2 regions of the Colwellia sp. 20A7 genome follow, and region 2 is predicted to be linked to the other one. Evidence: predicted binding sites of a transcription regulator. Region 2 holds the regulator's gene; the other holds the start of a gene.

Region 1 (9,739 bases), 1.1 Mb from region 2:
TTTACTCATTGCTTCTAATGCCTGGCCAGGGTTTATACTGACTTGAAAATCAATTTTGTCTATACCATTGGCGGATATATTGGTGACATTGTTACTATGTGACTCAATAGCAATATGAAATTTACCATGTGGCATGTTCAGCTCTTGCATGCTTTTGCTAATATCTTTACTTAATTTTTTAGCCGCTTTTTTTCTTGACGAGGTTAACACTAAGGCACAGTCTTGGTAGTTTTGCTCTGTTTTGACTAGCTCTTCAATCACAGCATTAATTCTTGTTTCATCATTAGAGATATCAGTTAATTCTTGGGTGAGTGACTGATGAAAACTAACTAGATGTTCAGGGGATAAACTATGTTTTTTGGCTAGTTGTAAAGCTGTAGAGTATCGATCTTCAATTATCGCGTATGCTTGTGGATCTAATTCAAGCTCTTGATAATAATGTTTAAGATCTGCAGAAGCCTCTTCGACTTGAAGAAAAGAGTCGTTAAGAATAGTTGCAATATTTTTCAGCCTATTATCTAAGCGGGCTAGTGCGGCTATGCTATCACTACAATGACGTAAGGAGTCAAGTACGTTAAAACTTTCGTCGTCGGCAAGTGTTTGTAGTGATTGTAGGGTTGTATCAAGTAAGTCTTGGGCATTAGCATGGCGTTTATAATCGCTTTCTAATGTTTCAAATTCACCATCTTGTAAGGAAAACTCATTTAGTTCATTTACTTGATATTGAAGAAGTTGCTGTTGAGCTTCACGTTGTTGCTTACTTTGCTGTAATACATTTAATTCTTTATTTAATTTATGCCATTGTTGATAATAATGTTTTACTTCGTCTAGTGCTGGTTGATGATCGGCATATTCGTCGAGTAACTTACATTGTTGGCTTGATTTCACTATTAATTGGTGATCATGTTGTCCATGAATATTTATCAGTAATTGACCCACTTCTTTAAGCTGCACTAACGGGACTTGGCTACCATTAATATAAGCTTTAGAACGGCCTTCAGCAGAAATTACACGGCGAAGAATACACTCGTTACTTGATTCCAATAACAGATCATGAATAGTCAGCCATTGCTGTGCACTTTTATTCTTTTGTATGTCAAAGGTTGCAGCAAGTTCCGCTTTTTTGCAATTAGGACGAACAACATTACTGGTGGCTCTGTCACCTAAACATAAACCTAAGGCATCTATTGCGATAGATTTACCTGCGCCTGTTTCACCTGTAATAGTTGTCATGCCAGATTGCCAATCGATATCGAGTGATTTAACAATGGCGAAGTTTTGAATGTTTAGTTGTAAAAGCATAATGTGAACTCTCACTTTACTGTATAAATGTATAGTTGTTAATTTATACAGTAATTTATGGTTTTGCAAGTAACTTAGAAAAATTTAGTAGGTTTTTTATAAAATAATTCACGCTATAGAACAATGAATAAGTAATCACTAACGAGTAATTACTTGTATGCATGCTAATTAGCTTTAATAAAGCTTATTACCCCAGCCTAGTTTATTTCGTAATACGTTGAAGTAATCGTGGTTGAGAGGGTGTACTAAACGTATGGTTTGAGGGCTTTTTTTAATAATAACCTCGTCACCGGGCATAACAGCTAAAATCACGTGGCCATCGCAACTGACTTGTAAACTTTCTTGATTTTCATTTGCAAGTATAAGCTTTATTTCACTATCACCATCGACCACAATCGGTCGACTAGTAAGGGTATGAGGAAACATAGGCACTAAAGATAAAGCATTTAAATTTGGTGTTAATATAGGGCCACCAGCAGACATAGAGTAAGCTGTTGAACCTGTAGGTGTAGAAATAATTAAACCATCAGAGCGTTGACTAAACATAAATGAATTATCAATATGAACTTCAAATTCAATCATGCTAGCAACTTTGCCAGCATGTAAAACAGCTTCATTTACTGCACTGTTTGAACTTTTAAGTTTACCATGTCGGTAAACTTCAGCTTCAATTATAAAACGTTGTTCATAGCGGGATTTACCATTTAGAATCTCTTCTAATGGAGGGATTATGTCATCAGGCGATAAATCAGTTAAAAAACCTAAATTCCCTCGGTTTACGCCAATTACGCCTATGTCAAAGCATGCTAAAACTCTAGCGGCGCCTAACATGTAGCCATCACCACCCACAACAATAGCAAGATCTGCCTTATTGCCAATTTCGGTGAGAGAACATTCATGCATATCAGCAATTTCGACAGAATTGGCAACCGATGTTTCTACTAAAACTTCGTATTTATTTTCAAGTAAATAGTCGTGTAATACAGCTATTGTAGAGCTTGCACCTTGATGATTGGGCTTACCAATAAGCCCAATTGTTTTATATAGTTGAGCCATAACAATTATTTCGTATTTAATATCTTTAGAAGAAGTTTCCCTTTATTTGCATAGCTTGTAAAGTTTGTATTTGATAAAATGCCCTTAATTAGTTGCTATAAAGGCTTGAATAGCGAAAGCTTGACCCCATAATTAGCATTATTGCATTTTCATTATTGTAAAATTACTAAGATTTAATTGGAGTTTTTTATGACTACAGAGTCTACAAAGTCAGAAGCACAGCAGTCTGCTGAGTCTTCTATAGAAGAGTTATCGCCAGAGCAGTTAGCTGAAGAGATTGTTCAGCAAGCAGAAGCACAAGTTGAAGAACAGCATGAACATACTCACGAGGTAATAAGTGCTGAACAAGAACGTATTAATGAATTAGAGCTTGCCTTAGCTGCAGCTCAAGGAACGGTTATCGATCAGAAAGATTCAGTAATTCGAGCGAAAGCAGAAGTTGATAATATTCGTCGTAGATCCGCACAAGATGTTGATAAAGCGAAAAAGTTTGCTTTAGAGAAGTTTGCTAGTGAGATGCTTGTCACTGTTGATAATTTAGAACGTGCTTTACAAAACATCGATAAAGAAGATGAAAGTAAAGCGGCCGTTATTGAAGGTGTTGAACTAACTCTTCAAGGTTTAACGTCTTCATTAGAAAAATTTGGTGTGAAATCAGTTGATCCACAAGATCAACCTTTTAATCCTGAATTACATCAAGCAATGTCTATGCAAGAAGTACCTGGCGTAGCGCCTAATACGGTTATTGCAGTAATGCAAAAAGGCTATGAACTTAATGGCCGTTTAATTCGTCCTGCGATGGTTATGGTTTCTAAAGCCGCACCTAGCGTTGATGAATCTGTTTAATTACTAAAATACATCTATTTTTAAATTAAATATTTTATGCGTTTATAAAAACCAGGCAATTTGTCTGGTTTTTTTGTCTTAATACTATTCTCGTCTTAGTGCTACTTTAATCTTAGTTCTATATTAGTTGATACAGTATAATACCAATCTCACAAACTATGTGATCATTTCTACTTGATAAAATCACCAACTACATCGTTATTTATTTAATAATTAGAGCAACTAGTTATTGAAATAAATGCTTTGTATTTGGCAATTTTTTCTACGTATAAAATTGTTCACCTAATTAATGAGACTGGCATAAGACAACACATAAATCATTATTTTAAATAAAATGCATTTATTTACAAAATTTCTATTGAAAAGTATTTTCCTACCCCCATTTAATATTTCAACAACAGATTAATTAAGATTTTGTTCTCACAGGAGAGCAAAACATAATAGATAGGAGCTTCCCTCATGGGTAAAATCATTGGTATTGACTTAGGTACAACTAACTCTTGTGTTGCTGTTTTAGACGGCGATAAAGTTCGTGTAATTGAAAATGCAGAAGGTGATCGTACAACGCCTTCAATTATTGCATACACTGAAGAAGGCGAAACATTAGTAGGTCAACCTGCTAAGCGTCAATCAGTGACTAATCCAAAAAACACATTGTTTGCAATTAAACGTTTAATCGGTCGTCGTTTTGAAGACGAAGAAGTACAACGTGATATTAAAATAATGCCATTTGGTATTGTTAAAGCTGACAATGGTGATGCTTGGGTTACAGCACGTGATAAAAACGTTGCTCCTCCACAAGTATCTGCTGAAGTTCTTAAGAAAATGAAGAAAACAGCTGAAGACTATTTAGGTGAAGAAGTAACTGAAGCAGTAATTACTGTTCCTGCTTACTTTAATGATTCACAACGTCAAGCAACGAAAGATGCTGGCCGTATTGCAGGACTTGATGTTAAACGTATTATCAATGAACCTACTGCTGCTGCACTTGCTTACGGCATGGACAAAAAAGAAGGCGACAAAGTTGTTGCTGTATACGATTTAGGTGGTGGTACATTCGATATCTCAATTATTGAAATTGATGAAGTTGATGGCGAGCACACTTTTGAAGTATTAGCGACTAACGGTGATACGCATTTAGGTGGTGAAGATTTCGATAACCGTTTAATTAACTATCTTGTTGCTGAATTCAAAAAAGACCAAGGTATGGACTTAACCACTGATCCTTTAGCAATGCAACGTTTAAAAGAAGCGGCAGAAAAAGCTAAATGTGAACTTTCTTCAGCACAACAAACTGATGTTAACTTACCTTACATCACTGCTGATGGTTCAGGTCCTAAGCACATGAACATTAAAGTGACTCGTGCTAAATTAGAATCATTAGTTGAAGATATGGTTAAAGCTACTTTAGAGCCGCTTAAACAAGCACTTAAAGATGCAGACTTATCAGTAAGTGACGTAAACGACGTTATCTTAGTTGGTGGTCAGTCTCGTATGCCTATGGTTCAAAAAGCAGTAACTGATTTCTTTGGTAAAGAGCCACGTAAAGATGTTAACCCTGATGAAGCAGTAGCTTCTGGTGCAGCAATTCAAGCGGGTGTTCTTTCAGGTGATGTAACTGACGTTCTTTTATTAGACGTTACGCCATTATCATTAGGTATTGAGACTATGGGTGGTGTGATGACTAAAGTTATCGACAAAAACACAACTATCCCAACTAAACAATCTCAAACATTCTCAACAGCTGATGATAACCAAGCTGCGGTAACTGTACATGTTGTTCAAGGTGAGCGTAAGCAAGCTTCTGCTAACAAATCACTTGGTCAATTTAACCTTGAAGGTATTGATGCAGCACCACGTGGTACGCCACAAATCGAAGTAACTTTCGATATCGATGCTGATGGTATTTTACATGTTACAGCTAAAGATAAGAACACAGGTAAAGAGCAAAAGATTACGATTAAAGCATCAAGTGGTTTATCTGATGAAGAAGTTGAACAAATGGTAAATGACGCAGAAGCAAATGCTGATGCCGATGCTAAATTTGAAGAATTAGTTCAAACTCGTAATCAAGCTGATGGTATGGTTCACGCTACTCGCAAGCAAGTTGAAGAAGCTGGCGATGAGTTACCTGCTGAAGATAAAGAGAAAATTGAAACAGCAATTTCTGAACTTGAAGGAGTTCTTAAAGGTGAAGATAAAGAAGCAATTGATGCTAAATCTCAAGCGCTTATGGAAGCTTCAGCTAAATTAATGGAAATTGCACAAGCGAAACAACAAGCACAAGGTTCGCCTGAAGGCGCTGCTTCAGATGCTGAAGGCTCTGATTCTGCAGACGATGTTGTTGATGCAGAGTTTGAAGAAGTGAAGGACGACAAGTAGTCGTTAGCTTACTCAGATTGAAGTAAAATTAAAGCGCTGGCCTATCCCCAGCGCTTCTTACGTTAAAGCGTATGTTAATTTAAGTGCAAACAAAAGAAGTTATTTATGTCAAAACGTGATTATTATGCAGTGCTTGAAGTATCAAAAGATGCTAGTGAGCGCGATATCAAAAAATCCTATAAAAAATTAGCGATGAAATATCATCCTGATAGAAATAAGGGTGATAAAGAAAAAGAAGAAACCTTTAAAGAAATCCAAGAAGCGTACGAAGTGATAAAAGATGATCAAAAACGTGCTGCTTATGATCAATATGGCCATGCTGCTTTTGAACAAGGTGGACATGGTGGTGGTCATCACGGCGGTGGTCAAGGTGACTTTGGTGATGCATTTGGTGATATTTTTGGTGATATCTTCGGTGGTGGTCGCGGTCGAGGCGGTCGTCAATCTCGTGCACAACGAGGTTCTGATTTACGCTACAACGTAGAGTTAAACCTTGAAGATGCAGTTAAAGGTAAAGATTTAGAAATTAAAGTACCTACTTTTGTTGCTTGTGAACCTTGTGATGGTTCAGGTGCTAAAAAAGGGACTTCAGCTAAAACGTGTACAACTTGTCATGGTCATGGACAAGTACAAATGCGTCAAGGGTTGTTTGCCGTACAACAAACTTGTCCAACGTGTAGTGGTAAAGGTAAAGTTATTTCTGATCCTTGTACTTCATGTCGCGGTCAAGGCCGAGTTGAAAAAACTAAAACGCTTTCTGTTAAAATACCACCAGGTGTTGATACCGGAGATAGAATTCGTTTATCTGGTGAAGGTGAAGCTGGTGAACATGGCGCACCCGCAGGTGATCTTTATGTACAAGTTAATGTACGTGATCATGAGATATTCGTGCGTGATGAAAACCATTTATATTGTGAAGTACCTATTAGTTTTGTTACTGCGGCGCTTGGTGGTGAAATTGAAGTACCAACACTAGGTGGCAAGGTTAAATTAAAAGTACCAAAAGAAACACAAACGGGCAAAATGTTCCGTTTACGCGGTAAAGGTGTTAAGTCTGTTCGTAGTTCAACAACGGGCGATTTAATGTGTAAAGTGGTACTAGAAACACCGGTAAATTTATCAGGTGATCAATCAGATTTATTACGTCAATTAGAAGAAAAAATGGGTAAAAGCAGTAAAAAGCATAGCCCAAAAGAAACAGGCTTCTTTGATGGTGTAAAAAAATTCTTTGATGACTTAAAAAGCTAAAGTAAGTATTTGAAAGGGAGAGCGCTATTTTTTTGAAAGTAGCCTTTTCCTACTCATAATATAGTGATCAGATAACTTCGAATCATTAAAATAAAAACCACAAGAAGCTTCTTCTTGTGGTTTTTTTTAGCTAAGATTTATTGCTTGCTGTTATCTTTATTAGTGTTTAGCTCGTAAACGAAAAAAGCTTAACGTTATAATCATCAATAAAGTGATAAAAGAGAAACTACCACCACCGTAAACTTCTACCACTTCAATATAAGTGTCGTCATAGTTATTACTTTCTAATGGTAAAGCATATAAGGCGTTGGTGTCGTCTGAACTATAGGTAGCAACAATATCGGGATAACCAACCTGATATAAATCAATTAACACATCATAATAGTCAGTTGAGTAACCAGATAAAAAAGTGGTTATAACTTCATATTCGTCTAGATCAGACTCTCCTTCAATAAGAAAAGTATCAGTAGTATAGTAGTGCTTCCATGGTTTACCATTTTTACTTAGGTATAACAAAGCATAAACTTCACCTAGCTGGTGCTGTGTATAGCTATATATATCAGCGTCAAAAACCACACTAAAAGTTTGATAGAAGCCGTCATTATCAAAATCATCAAGTAAAAAGCTTGTTGCAGCATAAATTGTAAAGTCGGCGTCGTAATAAGAGCTACGATTTTGTAGCATTTTATTTTTACTCGATTTGTTCATTAAAACACTATTGTTATTTTGAATTTCTTCTCTTGTTTTCGATGTTGCTTTGTTATTAAGTTGATCTGGCGTGTTAGTAAATCTATTAACGTCAATTATTTGCTGGCGTAGTTCATCATTAAAATTGTTTTTAAATGATCCTTGAGAAACAGAATGGCTTGGCAATGCAGAATCCTCTAAATCATTAGCATTAGCTTGTGTGGACAATAATATACTCGTAAAGGTTAATAGTAATAGCTTGATTGCGTAGCCCGATTTAGTTTTATGTATTTTATGAAGCATAATTTATCCTTGCGATATTTGTTTATGTTGTTATTAAAGCGCAATCAAGATGAATGTAAGCTGAATGATTTATCACGTTTTAGAAGCTTTATTTTATATTTTGATATCAGGTGAGTACGTTCAGCTTATATTCAGTTGCTAAGGAGTATTATTTTAAATAAGCTATGGTTAATACTGAAATACACTAGTACTTGGAACAATAATGAAATTTGCTTTACCCTGTTTTTTTCTTCTTTCTATAACTCTATCCATGAGTACATTTGCACATGGAAGTTTTACTGCTAACAACTATGCGATTAAAGCTAATCAGCAAGCACATAAGCAACAGTTAAGAGTAACGAGTAGTCAGCAAGCAGCGCAAATGGCTAAAAGTCGATTTGGTGGTAAAGTGCTTAAAGTACAAAAACAAAAATCGTCTTATCGCATTAAATTAATTAAAAACAATGGTCATATAATCTCAGTTTCTGTTGATGCTAAAACTGGCAATGTAAGTGGTGGTAATTAATATGCGATTATTACTAATTGAAGACGATTTAGCCTTACAACAAAATTTATATAAGCATTTGATTGATGCTAATTATTTAGTTGATGTTGCCAGCGATGGGCAAACTGGCTTATTTCAAGGCCAAGAATACCCTTACGATGCTGCAATTATAGATATTGGCTTACCAATTATAGATGGTATTAGTGTCATTAAAGCATTGCGAGAAAACGATATTAGCTTTCCTATTTTAGTATTAACAGCAAGAGACAGTTGGCAAGATAAAGTATCAGGGTTAGATGCGGGTGCAGATGATTATTTAACTAAGCCTTTTCAAACAGAAGAATTATTTGCACGTTTAAATGCGTTAATTCGACGTTCAGCTGGTCAGGCAAGCCCACTAATCACGAATGGTGAACTAACATTAAATACAAAAAGCTTACAAGTTGAAGTGAATAATCAAGCGATAAAACTGAGTAGTTCAGAATATAAACTATTAGAATATATGATGTTGCACCTTGATGAAGTGACTTCGAAAGCAAAACTCACTGAGCATATTTATGATCAAGACTTCGATCTTGATTCTAACGTTATTGAAGTTTTTATCAGACGTTTAAGAAAAAAACTCGACCCTACAGGCGAATATGGCTTTATCGAAACGCTTCGAGGCCACGGTTATAAATTAAAGCGATTAGACGTTAAATGAATTCTTTAAAGGTTCGGTTATTATTAAGTACATTAGTAATGACAGTGATCATGCTACCTATTATTGGTTTTACATTAAGTAATGCCTTTGAGCGACAATTAATGTCGGGGAGTCAAAACGAATTAAAAGCTTATAGTTATTCTATTTTGACTGTAGCTGAGGTAGAAAATAATCAATTAGTCATGCCAGAACTCTTATTGGAAAACCAATTTAATGTGAGCCAATCAGGCTTGTATGCAATAGTAACATCTAGCAATGATTTAACTACGTTAGCAGAAAACACAACAGATAATATGCCATTATGGCAGTCACAATCTTTGCTAACCTTATCCTTACCCGCATTATTACCATCGCCTATTGTTGGAGAAACGTTGTTTTCTACCATCAATTTAGAAGGTAGTAGTCATTTACTTTTTAGTTTTAGTGTTAGTTTTTTTAATAACGGACAAGAGTTTCCTGTAACTCTTCATATTATTAAAGATCAAGAAAATATGCTGATTGCACTCAATGATTTTAGGCATAAACTTTGGGGATGGCTATTATTACTAATCGTCGTGTTTGTCTCTGTTCAAATCATTGGCTTATTGTGGACTCTGAAACCATTGAGACAATTAACCTATGAGCTTGAGCGTATTGAAAAAGGCCAGCAGAAATCATTAAGCGGTTATTACCCACTTGAATTACAGAAGGTGGTGAAACAATTAAACACTTTATTAGTAACAGAAGAA
Region 2 (9,739 bases):
TGTAGTGAACATATGGTGCGCCCAAACAATGAATGACAACAGTGCAATTGAGCCAGTGGCATACACCATAGAGCTATAACCGAATAACTTTTTACGAGCAAAGGCAGGAATAATAGTTGAAACAATTCCAAATGCTGGCAAAATCATAATGTAAACTTCAGGGTGTCCAAAAAACCAAAAAATATGCTGGAACATGACAGGATCACCGCCCCCAGCAGCATTAAAGAAACTGGTTCCGAAATAAGTATCAGTCAATACCATAGTAACAACACCCGCTAACACCGGCATTACAGCAATGAGTAAATAAGCCATAATGAAAAATGTCCAAACAAATAATGGCATTTTCATATAGGTCATACCCGGTGCACGCATATTCATAATAGTAACAACAATATTAATTGCCCCCATTATTGAAGATATACCCATGATGTGAACAGCAAAAACAAAAAATGCCGTGCTACCATTTGAATATGTTGTCGATAAAGGCGCATAAAATGTCCAACCAAAATTGGGCGCACCGCTTTCCATGAAAAATGAACTAAGAAGAATGGCAAATGCAAAAGGAAGAATCCAAAAGCTCCAGTTATTCATCCGCGGTAATGCCATATCCGGCGCACCGATCATCATTGGTAACATCCAGTTAGCAAAACCGGTAAATGCCGGCATTATGGCACCAAAAACCATTATTAGGCCATGAACGGTAGTTAGCTGGTTAAAGAAATCTGGTTCAACTATTTGTAAACCTGGCTGAAATAACTCAGCACGGATCACCATAGCTAAAGCACCGCCAGTTAATAACATGATAAAAGAAAACCATAAATAGAGAGTCCCTATATCTTTATGGTTTGTCGTATATAACCATCGCTTAAGACCTTTCATTTTATGATCATGATGCGCATCATCAAGCGATTCATCTATTGTATGTGTTGTCATCTCTTACTCCTCGCTTGCCGCTTTAACATCTGAGCTTTGTACTAAATCGCCCGTTTCATTACCCCAAGCATTACGCTCAAATGTAGTAACCGCTGCGATTTCTTTTAAACTGAGTTGTTTACCAAACGGAGGCATCATACCTCTGCCGTTAATGACTAAAGCTAAATGCTCTCCAATAGAGCCTTGAGTAGCAACAGCACTCCCTTTAAGTGCTGGAAATGTAGGAGGTAAGCCTAAACCTGTAGGCTGATGACATGCAGCACAATGAGCTAGATAAACAGTTTCACCTAGCTGCATTAATTCTTCTTTACTCATAGACGAACTTAACGAGGCTTTTTCTGCATTTTCAGCTTGGGCAGTCAATGCCTGTTGTTCATCCAACCATTGATCATAATCTTCGCTAGATTTAACTTCGACCACAATCGGCATAAAGCCATGATCTTTACCACAAAGCTCTGCACATTGACCGCGATAAATTCCAGGCTCGTCGACATTAGTCCAGGCTTCATTAATAAAACCTGGATTAGCGTCTTGTTTAACAGCAAAGGCAGGAACCCACCAAGAATGGATAACATCATCAGAAGTAATTAAAAAACGAACTTTTTTATTTGCGGGAATAACTAGAGGTTTATCGACTTCAAGTAAGTAATCTTTTCCTTTTGGAGCACCATTACCATTAAAGCTACCGTTTTGATTTTCATATTGTTCCCGCGGGGTTGATAATACGGAGTAATATTCAATATTTTGATCAAAGTATTTATAATGCCATTTCCACTGCGAGCCTGTAACTTGAATAGTAACATCAGAATTATCATTATTTTCCATGTCAATCAAGGTACTAGTCGCAGGAACAGCCATTGCGATAAGAATAACGACCGGAATTGCCGTCCAGAGTATTTCTACTTTGGTACTTTCATGAAAATCAGCAGCTTTTGCTCCTTTTGATTTACGATGGAAGATCATCGACCAAAACATCGCCCCAAAAACAACAACCCCAATACCAGTACATATGTAGAGTGCTAGCATATGTAAATCATACACCTCCCTACTAACTGCCGTTACGCCTTTAGTCAAATTTAACTGTGAATCTGACCAAGCTGAACTGGAAAATAAGCTTAGACAAACAAGACAAATTTCCGTCCACCAACGTTGATTACTTCTATTCACTCAACCTCTCCCCTATCAATATCTATTTTGTTTTAAATAAAAGTGATGTAATTCACTCTTTAAAACAAAATATAAAAATAGAAAACAGAAAAGCAGCAATGTACATCAAAAATCATTGAACTGATGATCTGTTAATTTAGTTATTATTATTTTCTAATTAAGCACTTAATTTGAAATTTATTAAATTAACTGACGTAGAATTGCCAACTCAAATTACACAATAGTAAATATTAAGTTTAGGTATCGAATTAGCGCATTGACGTCTTTTTTTTATTCTTATTCAGTTTCTTGCTAGATACTTTGTTCGATTCATCTTCTAGAATCGCTCAAAACTTAACCTAGGTCAAATGATAATTTATATAAAAGGCAATACAATCAATAGAGTAACTACTCTAAGCTTTCTCTACAGCTTGACTAGTATAGTCTGGGGGAATTTTGGCTATTGATATAATCAATACTAATCAATTGATTACTTAATAACCAAACATGAGATATGTCTTAGTTTATGGAATAGAATGCGATATGATATTGATGCAAATTGCTATTACGATGTAGTAACAGTTTAGGATAATATAAGTAAATAAAAACTACATCCAATTGCCATTACGAATAACACCAACGGCAAGTCCTTCAACATGAAAATCTTGAGAACTAAGATCCACTTTGATCGGTTCAAAGTCTTCATTTTCGGCTTGTAAATAGACGATATTACCATCACGTTTAAAACGTTTTACTGTTACTTCGTTTTCTACTCTAGCAACAATAACTTGACCATTTTGAACGTCAGTCGTTTGATGTACTGCTAATAAATCACCATCTAAAATACCAATATTTTTCATGCTTTCACCATTCACTCGCAACAAATAGTTAGCAACAGGATGAAATAGATCACCACTCATTTTGTAATGTTCTTCAACATGTTCTTCAGCTAAAATAGGTTCTCCCGCAGCAACTCTACCAATAATAGGAAGTCCATCCTCTTCAATAAATTGCTCTGATAAACGTATTCCACGAGATGTGCCAGGCAACATTTCAATATAGCCTTTCTTTGCTAATGCTTTTAAATGTTCTTCCGCCGCATTCGCAGATTTAAAACCAAAAAAAGTTGCTATTTCGGCTCTAGTTGGTGGCATTCCTGTTTCTTGAATTTTATCTTTAATCAAATCAAATATTTGTTTTTGACGATTAGTTAACGGTTTTAATTCACTTACTGCTGGCATTAGCGTTTCCTTTCGAGGTAAAGACCTGTATTTATTCACAACTGTCATTATATACAGCCAACTAGTAAACGCAAGGGGTTACTAATAACCTTAGGATCATATTCTTAGAATATGGACTTAAAATTATCAATATAATTAACGTGATAGGAGAATAAATGAGTATAAAACCTGATCATTTACTTTAAGATTAAGCTTGATAAATACACATACGTATTTATCAGTTTTATTTGAACAAAATAATTTTGGGAAAGCAGAAAACAAGTTAATCAATATTAATTGAGTGCCAATCCAGAAGAGAATGCGAGTAAGCATTTGATCTACAAAAATAAAAGATAGTGGCTCACTTAATTATAAAGTGAGCCACTAATCAAACTAAAAAACTAAACGGTAGCTACCACAGCTATCAGGCGTACCTAAAAAGGTAAGGAATGACGAGAACTGTCGTCATTCTGAACTTGATTCAAAATCTCAAGTGTTAAGTCGTATAATTTTTGAGATTTAGTAGCTTAATAACTATTCAACTACACGTATGGGATTCCGTATTAAGACACCTACGGAGTGACGACGAATGTCGCCTGTTCTTATTATTAGGCGAATAAATTCGCCCCTACGGTGATGTCGTTCACCTTTGCCTAACAATGTTTTTTGTTAAGGCGTATGTAGGGTGAATGTAGGGGCGACTTCAGTCGCCATCCTACCGACTATTCAACCACATGCATGGGATTCCGTATTAAATGACCTACGGAATGACAAAGGTGGTGACCTGTGTACTAGTTAACGAAAAAACTAAAACACTAAACGGTAGCGGCCACGGCTATCTGGCGTACCTAAAAAAGGTAAGGCGTCGTTAAGGGCGGCTGGAAACTTAGGGCCTGGTGTTAAATATCCCTTGCCAGATGCTTTGCCATTTTGACCAACTGATGCGGTAAAGGTTAAGCCTAAATCATTTTTTGGTGACATCACTAAGGTTAATACCCCGTTTGCACAGCTAATGTCAGCGCTAAGTTGACCTAATGGCACTGTTTTATCTAATGCAGTAATACCGGCTTTCGACCACGCGCCATTACCGGTTGCACTAATACATTGGTTGTTTTTAGTGAGGTCAATTTCTGCTGATGATACTGTTAACTTAACATCACCTTGCGCTAGCATCGGTAAAGGCAGTGGTAGTTGCTGTGCAACGTCATTAGCACTGACTAATAAGTTAAGGTTTGTTAATGTCGCTTTATCTGACGACAGTGCTAAGTCAAACTGACCCTCAGGACCTGCTTTAAATGAATCCCCAAAAGTAATAGATAGCTTCGGTGTTAAACTCAATAAAGACCAAAAACTGACGCGTGCTTCCACTTTATCAATCGGTGCACCGTTAATCATCGCTTGGTTAATATGAGTATGCCAAACACTGCCGCTCACCCCCGATAGATAAATACTATTCATCACGTTTTTAGGTAAGGTCACATGCTTTAATACAAAGGCAGTGGGTAATGTTGCGATTAAAAAGCCAATATAAGCGATTAAAAAAATAATCCCCATGGCAATCTTATTTCTCATTGATTATCTCAGTCTTGGTTGTTCATTGATTGTTTCTTGCTGATTAACTCAGTGGAACACGTAAAATTAAAAAGAGTACTCGCTTAGTGCTTACCTAGCTGTAAACGACGCACTCGTACTTCGCCTTGGTTATCACCTTGCGATAGGTCAATAGCTTGCACTTGTAACCCTTCATTATTCGCTAAGCTCTCTAACCAGAGTAGTAACTGGGTAAATGGGACACTATCAAGCCACACCAGTAAAATCTCACCTTGAGGCTGCATACGTGTAATGGTCAGTTGTTGACGCTCTGCCGTGCGATTAACGATACTTGATAAACTACCACTGCTTTGCTTTACACCACCGACTGATTTCGCGCTTTTATAACGTGCTGTGTTTTCTGTTACCCATGTTAGTAGCGCTTGTCTGCTCTCAAGTCTTGTTTTGCCATTGGCAACATTATCATTGAGAGGTTGCCAAATGAGGCTATACAGTAAAAAAAGTGAACATACTGCGCCAACGCCCATCACTAAACGTTGCTCACGTAAGTTAAGCCCTTGCCACCATGTTTTAAGTGAAGCGATATTCATTACGAGCCTTCCTTGCTAACAATACTAAAGGAGCCAGTTACTTGCTCACCCTGATTATTCTGTGCACCTTGTTTTACCTCAACGTTTGCTAAGGCTAATGCATTTTTAAATTGTTCAAAGTGCTGATAATCATCAGCAATGGCTTGTAACCTAAGCTCTTGTCTTTTACCGTCAAACTTTAACGACTCAGGTTTTAAGCTCGGGACTTTAGCAAAGGCGGGTTGTACTTGTGCCAACATCGATAAAAAGCCAACTTGCTCAGTTGCACTACCCAAACTTGATAACTCTCGGCTAAGCTGTGATTTTATTGTGCCAATACGAACACGTTTAGCCCCAGGGAATGCTTGCTGATATTGTTTAATAATTTGCGCTTCAATGTCTGCTTGTTGTGCTGAGAGTTGAAATAACTGTGCACTTTTATAACCCACATTTAACAATAAAGCACAAACAGCAAATCCTGCTGCCCAAAGCCAATTATTAATATGCGGTGAGCGGCGCTCTTTTACTTTAAACTCGCCTTGCAATAAGTTGAATGTACTCGCTTGGCTATGTTTTTGACTGCTCTGTTGAGCAAACAAGGCTAACGGTAGCTCTTCTCCTGCATTGACTATGGTAATCGCTGACTTGCTGTCTTTAGCATCAAGCTTATCGATTGATTCAAATGCGGGTAAAGCTGAATAAGCATTAATCGTTAAGATATTGTCTGACGTTGTATTGCTTTGAGCATTGCTTTGACTACTATTTTGCGCATCACTTTTAACCGCATTTTTAGCGGCATTTTTTTTGTCACTGACGTCTTCTGCCGCTTGGGCTAAAGCAATTCTATTTTGTAGCGTAAATTGCCACGCTTCACTATCAAGTGCATAGCCTTGCCATGCACCTTGGCGAATAATAATCTGCGTTGGCTTATGTTGCCCACTTAAGCGCTGTCCCGTTACAGTCGCTTGCGATGAAACACGCTCAGGGTGTAGCGCAATAGCGCTCCACTGCTCGTCAACATAAGGCATCGCCAATACATCAGGCAGCATGCTTTTAGTATTAATACCGGCGTCATCTAGCCAAGACTGCCACAATAACATTTGTGCACGTTGAGTAATGGCAACAAAGCAGTTATGTTCGCTGTTATCATTAGTAATATTGGCATAGGCAAAGAATAACTCATCAACATCTTGTGCTAACTCATCTTCTAACATGTAAGGCACAGCAGAAAGCATTGCTCTGTGTGACTTAGTGGGTACGGTTAAACGTTTTAATAAGACGTCACAGCTGGGTACAAAGACCTTAACAATACGTTGTTGTGCTTTTTCGGTTAATGCGCTTAACTGCTCAGCATGGGTTAATACACCACTGGCAATAATTTCTTGCTCTAGCGTATTGAATATCAACCAAGATATTTCATCTTGGGCTTGGCTACCTAGGCGTATATATAAAGTTTCGGCCATTAATTGTGTCCTACAGTGCTTCAGTTCGGAAAATAAGTTGGGCTAAAATATCAAAAATAAAATTATTTATTGATAGTCGCCTAGATTCCAATTGCCGATATCGTCTTCAGTCCCAACTTCCCCGTCTGGTCCTGCAGTAAATACATCCATTTTTCCTTGCTCACCTGGATTCAATAAAAAGTATTCATTGCCCCACGGATCTTTAGGAAGACGTTTTACATACCCTCCATCAGGAAAACGACGTGGGATAGGCTCGATGTCAGTTTGATCTGTTAATGCTTCTAACCCTTGTTCTGTACTTGGATAATCGTAATTATCTAACTTGTACATACTCAATGAGTTCTCTAATGCGGTAACATCTTGTACTGCTTTTTGTAATTTAGCAGTATCTTGGCTGCCCATTAAATTTGGCACAACAACACTTAGCATCATGCCGATAATCACAATAACAACCATAACTTCTAACAGGGTAAAACCTTGTGATTTTTTGTACGTGTTTTTTAATTTATTATTAACCATTATTTTCCTAACCACCTATCTAATTAAACTAATTTCGTTAATCTAATAATTGCCGAATCCAACTTTACTTTAGGATCTTAGCCATTAATCTTCTCGGGTAACGCGCAATACTTCTTCAAGCGTTGTTTGCCCCAACATGACTTTATCAAAGCCATCACGTCTAATTGACGCGGTGTTGGTGCGTATATATTTCTCTATGCCTTGCTCACCATGCCCGTTATGAATCAGCTCACGGACAGTGTCATCAACCACTAATAATTCATGAATACCGGTTCTACCACGATAACCTTTAAAGTTACATTCCTTGCAACCTTTCGGGTGGTAAATCACTTGTTGATTGTCGCTCGGTAAATTCAGTAACGTGCACTCTTCTGCACTGGGTAAATGACTTTCTCTACAATGTGGACACAAGGTTCTTACTAAGCGCTGCGCCAGTACGCCCAATAAACTCGACGATAATAAGAACGGCTCAACACCCATGTCTTCCATTCGCGTTATTGCCCCAGCAGCCGTATTGGTATGCAAGGTCGATAAGACTAAATGACCAGTTAAACTGGCTTGCACGCCTATTTGTGCTGTTTCTAAATCGCGAATCTCACCCACCATCACAACATCCGGGTCTTGACGTAAAATAGCACGTAAGCCTCTGGCGAAGGTCATGTCGACCTTGGTGTTCACTTGGGTTTGTCCAATGCCTTCAATCGCAAATTCGATTGGGTCTTCGACGGTTAGAATATTACGTTCACGCTCATCGATTTGTGTTAATCCCGCATACAAGGTCGTACTTTTACCCGAGCCCGTTGGCCCAGTAACAAGGATAATACCGTGCGGTTTTTCAATTAGCTGACCAAAGGCGTGACGATTAGCATCAGTCATGCCTAAATCTTGTAAATCTAATCGCGCAGCGTTTTTATCAAGTAAACGTAATACTACGCGCTCACCATGACCGGTTGGCATGGTCGATACACGTACATCAACTGCACGACCACCAATACGCAATGAAATACGACCATCTTGTGGGATACGTTTTTCAGCGATATCAAGCTTCGCCATGACCTTAATACGTGAAACAAGCAATGAGGCAAGTTTACGATTCGGTTTTAATACTTCACGTAACACACCATCAACACGAAAACGTATTTGCAGGGCATTTTCAAAGGTTTCAATGTGAATATCACTGGCACCTTCTTTAATGGCCTCACTGAGCATCGCATTAATGAGTTTGATGATTGGCGCGTCATCTTCATTTTCGAGTAAATCTTCGCTTTCGGTCATCTCATCAGCAAGGGAGTATAAATCAACTTCGTTACCAATATCTTCCATCATCTGCTGCGCTTCTGATGAATCACGTTGATACGCTTGCGTGAGTAATAACTCAAAGGCGGCAACTTCTTGTACTCGAAAGCTAAAGGGCGCTTTAATAATACGGCGCACTTCAACAATGGTATCAACGCTGATATTGGCCAAGCAATGCAGCACATAGTGCTCATCTTCTTTAGCGAGCAATACGCCAAAACGTTTCGCAAAGGCAAACGGTAAACGCCACGCGATAGCGGTTTCTTCACTGATTTCAGTTAACGCTTCACGCTCACTGTCGCTTAGGTTATCTGCTGCGTTGTTAGCGTTGTTATCAGCGCTCGCCTCAGTTGTACTGCCTGAGGTATTACTGACTAAACTCTCCACTAAGCTGTCAACATTATCTGCAATGGCCGCATGGTCCAAATCAACCGACTCACCAAGCGCTGTTGCGCTTTGCTCATCGATTGTAGTGACCGTGTTGCTTTTGCTTGCTCCGCTGTCTTTTATTACATCGTCAGACATTATTCATCATTCTCTTTAACATCATTGACCGGCAAATCGTCTTTTATTGAGTATTCTTTAAGACGCTTATCGTCTTGTACTGATTCTTGATACGCTTCAAACGATGGTGGTAACGTTAATTCATCACTCCACTGCGGCAAAAGAGGTAGGTTATCATCGTCCATTAACGATAAACCTTCTTCTTGCTTGCGTAATTGGTCTGCGCGAATAAAGTTATATTTCTCTTTCGCCATACTGTGCATCATTGCTGAATCAGTAATGATTTGCGGCTTAAGAAATACCATCAAGTTACGCTTACGCGTGCTACTGCTTGTTGACTTAAATAAGTGACCAATAATCGGGATGTCACCAAGTAACGGTACTTTTTGCACGCTTTCTTGTACATCTTCATCAATCAAGCCACCTAAGATAACCGTTTGACCACTTTCTACCATCACGGTGGTTTTGATTTCACGTTTGTTAATTGAAATATCGACACCCGTTGCGCCACTCACCGAAGAGACTTCTTGCTCAATGG

What was found. Region 2 encodes LexA, which represses DNA repair genes until DNA is damaged. Its sites were predicted from a motif close to TACTGTATNNNNATACAGTA; they were not measured.
Region 1: recN (DNA repair protein RecN) is a predicted target of LexA. The motif match lies at 1,320-1,339, and genes of this name have one in related genera.

Annotation. Positions count from the first base shown of each region.
Region 1 is NZ_CP047130.1:3,249,944-3,259,682, reverse strand. It holds gene recN (DNA repair protein RecN) at 1-1,302, opposite strand, end outside; gene nadK (NAD(+) kinase) at 1,477-2,358, opposite strand; gene grpE (nucleotide exchange factor GrpE) at 2,548-3,204, shown strand; gene dnaK (molecular chaperone DnaK) at 3,664-5,586, shown strand; gene dnaJ (molecular chaperone DnaJ) at 5,692-6,834, shown strand; gene GQS55_RS13970 (choice-of-anchor H family protein) at 6,994-7,824, opposite strand; gene GQS55_RS13965 (PepSY domain-containing protein) at 8,027-8,329, shown strand; gene GQS55_RS13960 (response regulator transcription factor) at 8,331-9,011, shown strand; gene GQS55_RS13955 (ATP-binding protein) at 9,008-9,739, shown strand, end outside.
Region 2 is NZ_CP047130.1:4,319,439-4,329,177, forward strand. It holds gene ctaD (cytochrome c oxidase subunit I) at 1-933, opposite strand, end outside; gene coxB (cytochrome c oxidase subunit II) at 937-2,100, opposite strand; gene lexA (transcriptional repressor LexA) at 2,688-3,320, opposite strand; gene GQS55_RS18665 (type II secretion system protein N) at 4,107-4,871, opposite strand; gene gspM (type II secretion system protein GspM) at 4,955-5,440, opposite strand; gene gspL (type II secretion system protein GspL) at 5,440-6,882, opposite strand; gene gspG (type II secretion system major pseudopilin GspG) at 6,949-7,401, opposite strand; gene gspE (type II secretion system ATPase GspE) at 7,486-9,222, opposite strand; gene gspD (type II secretion system secretin GspD) at 9,222-9,739, opposite strand, start outside.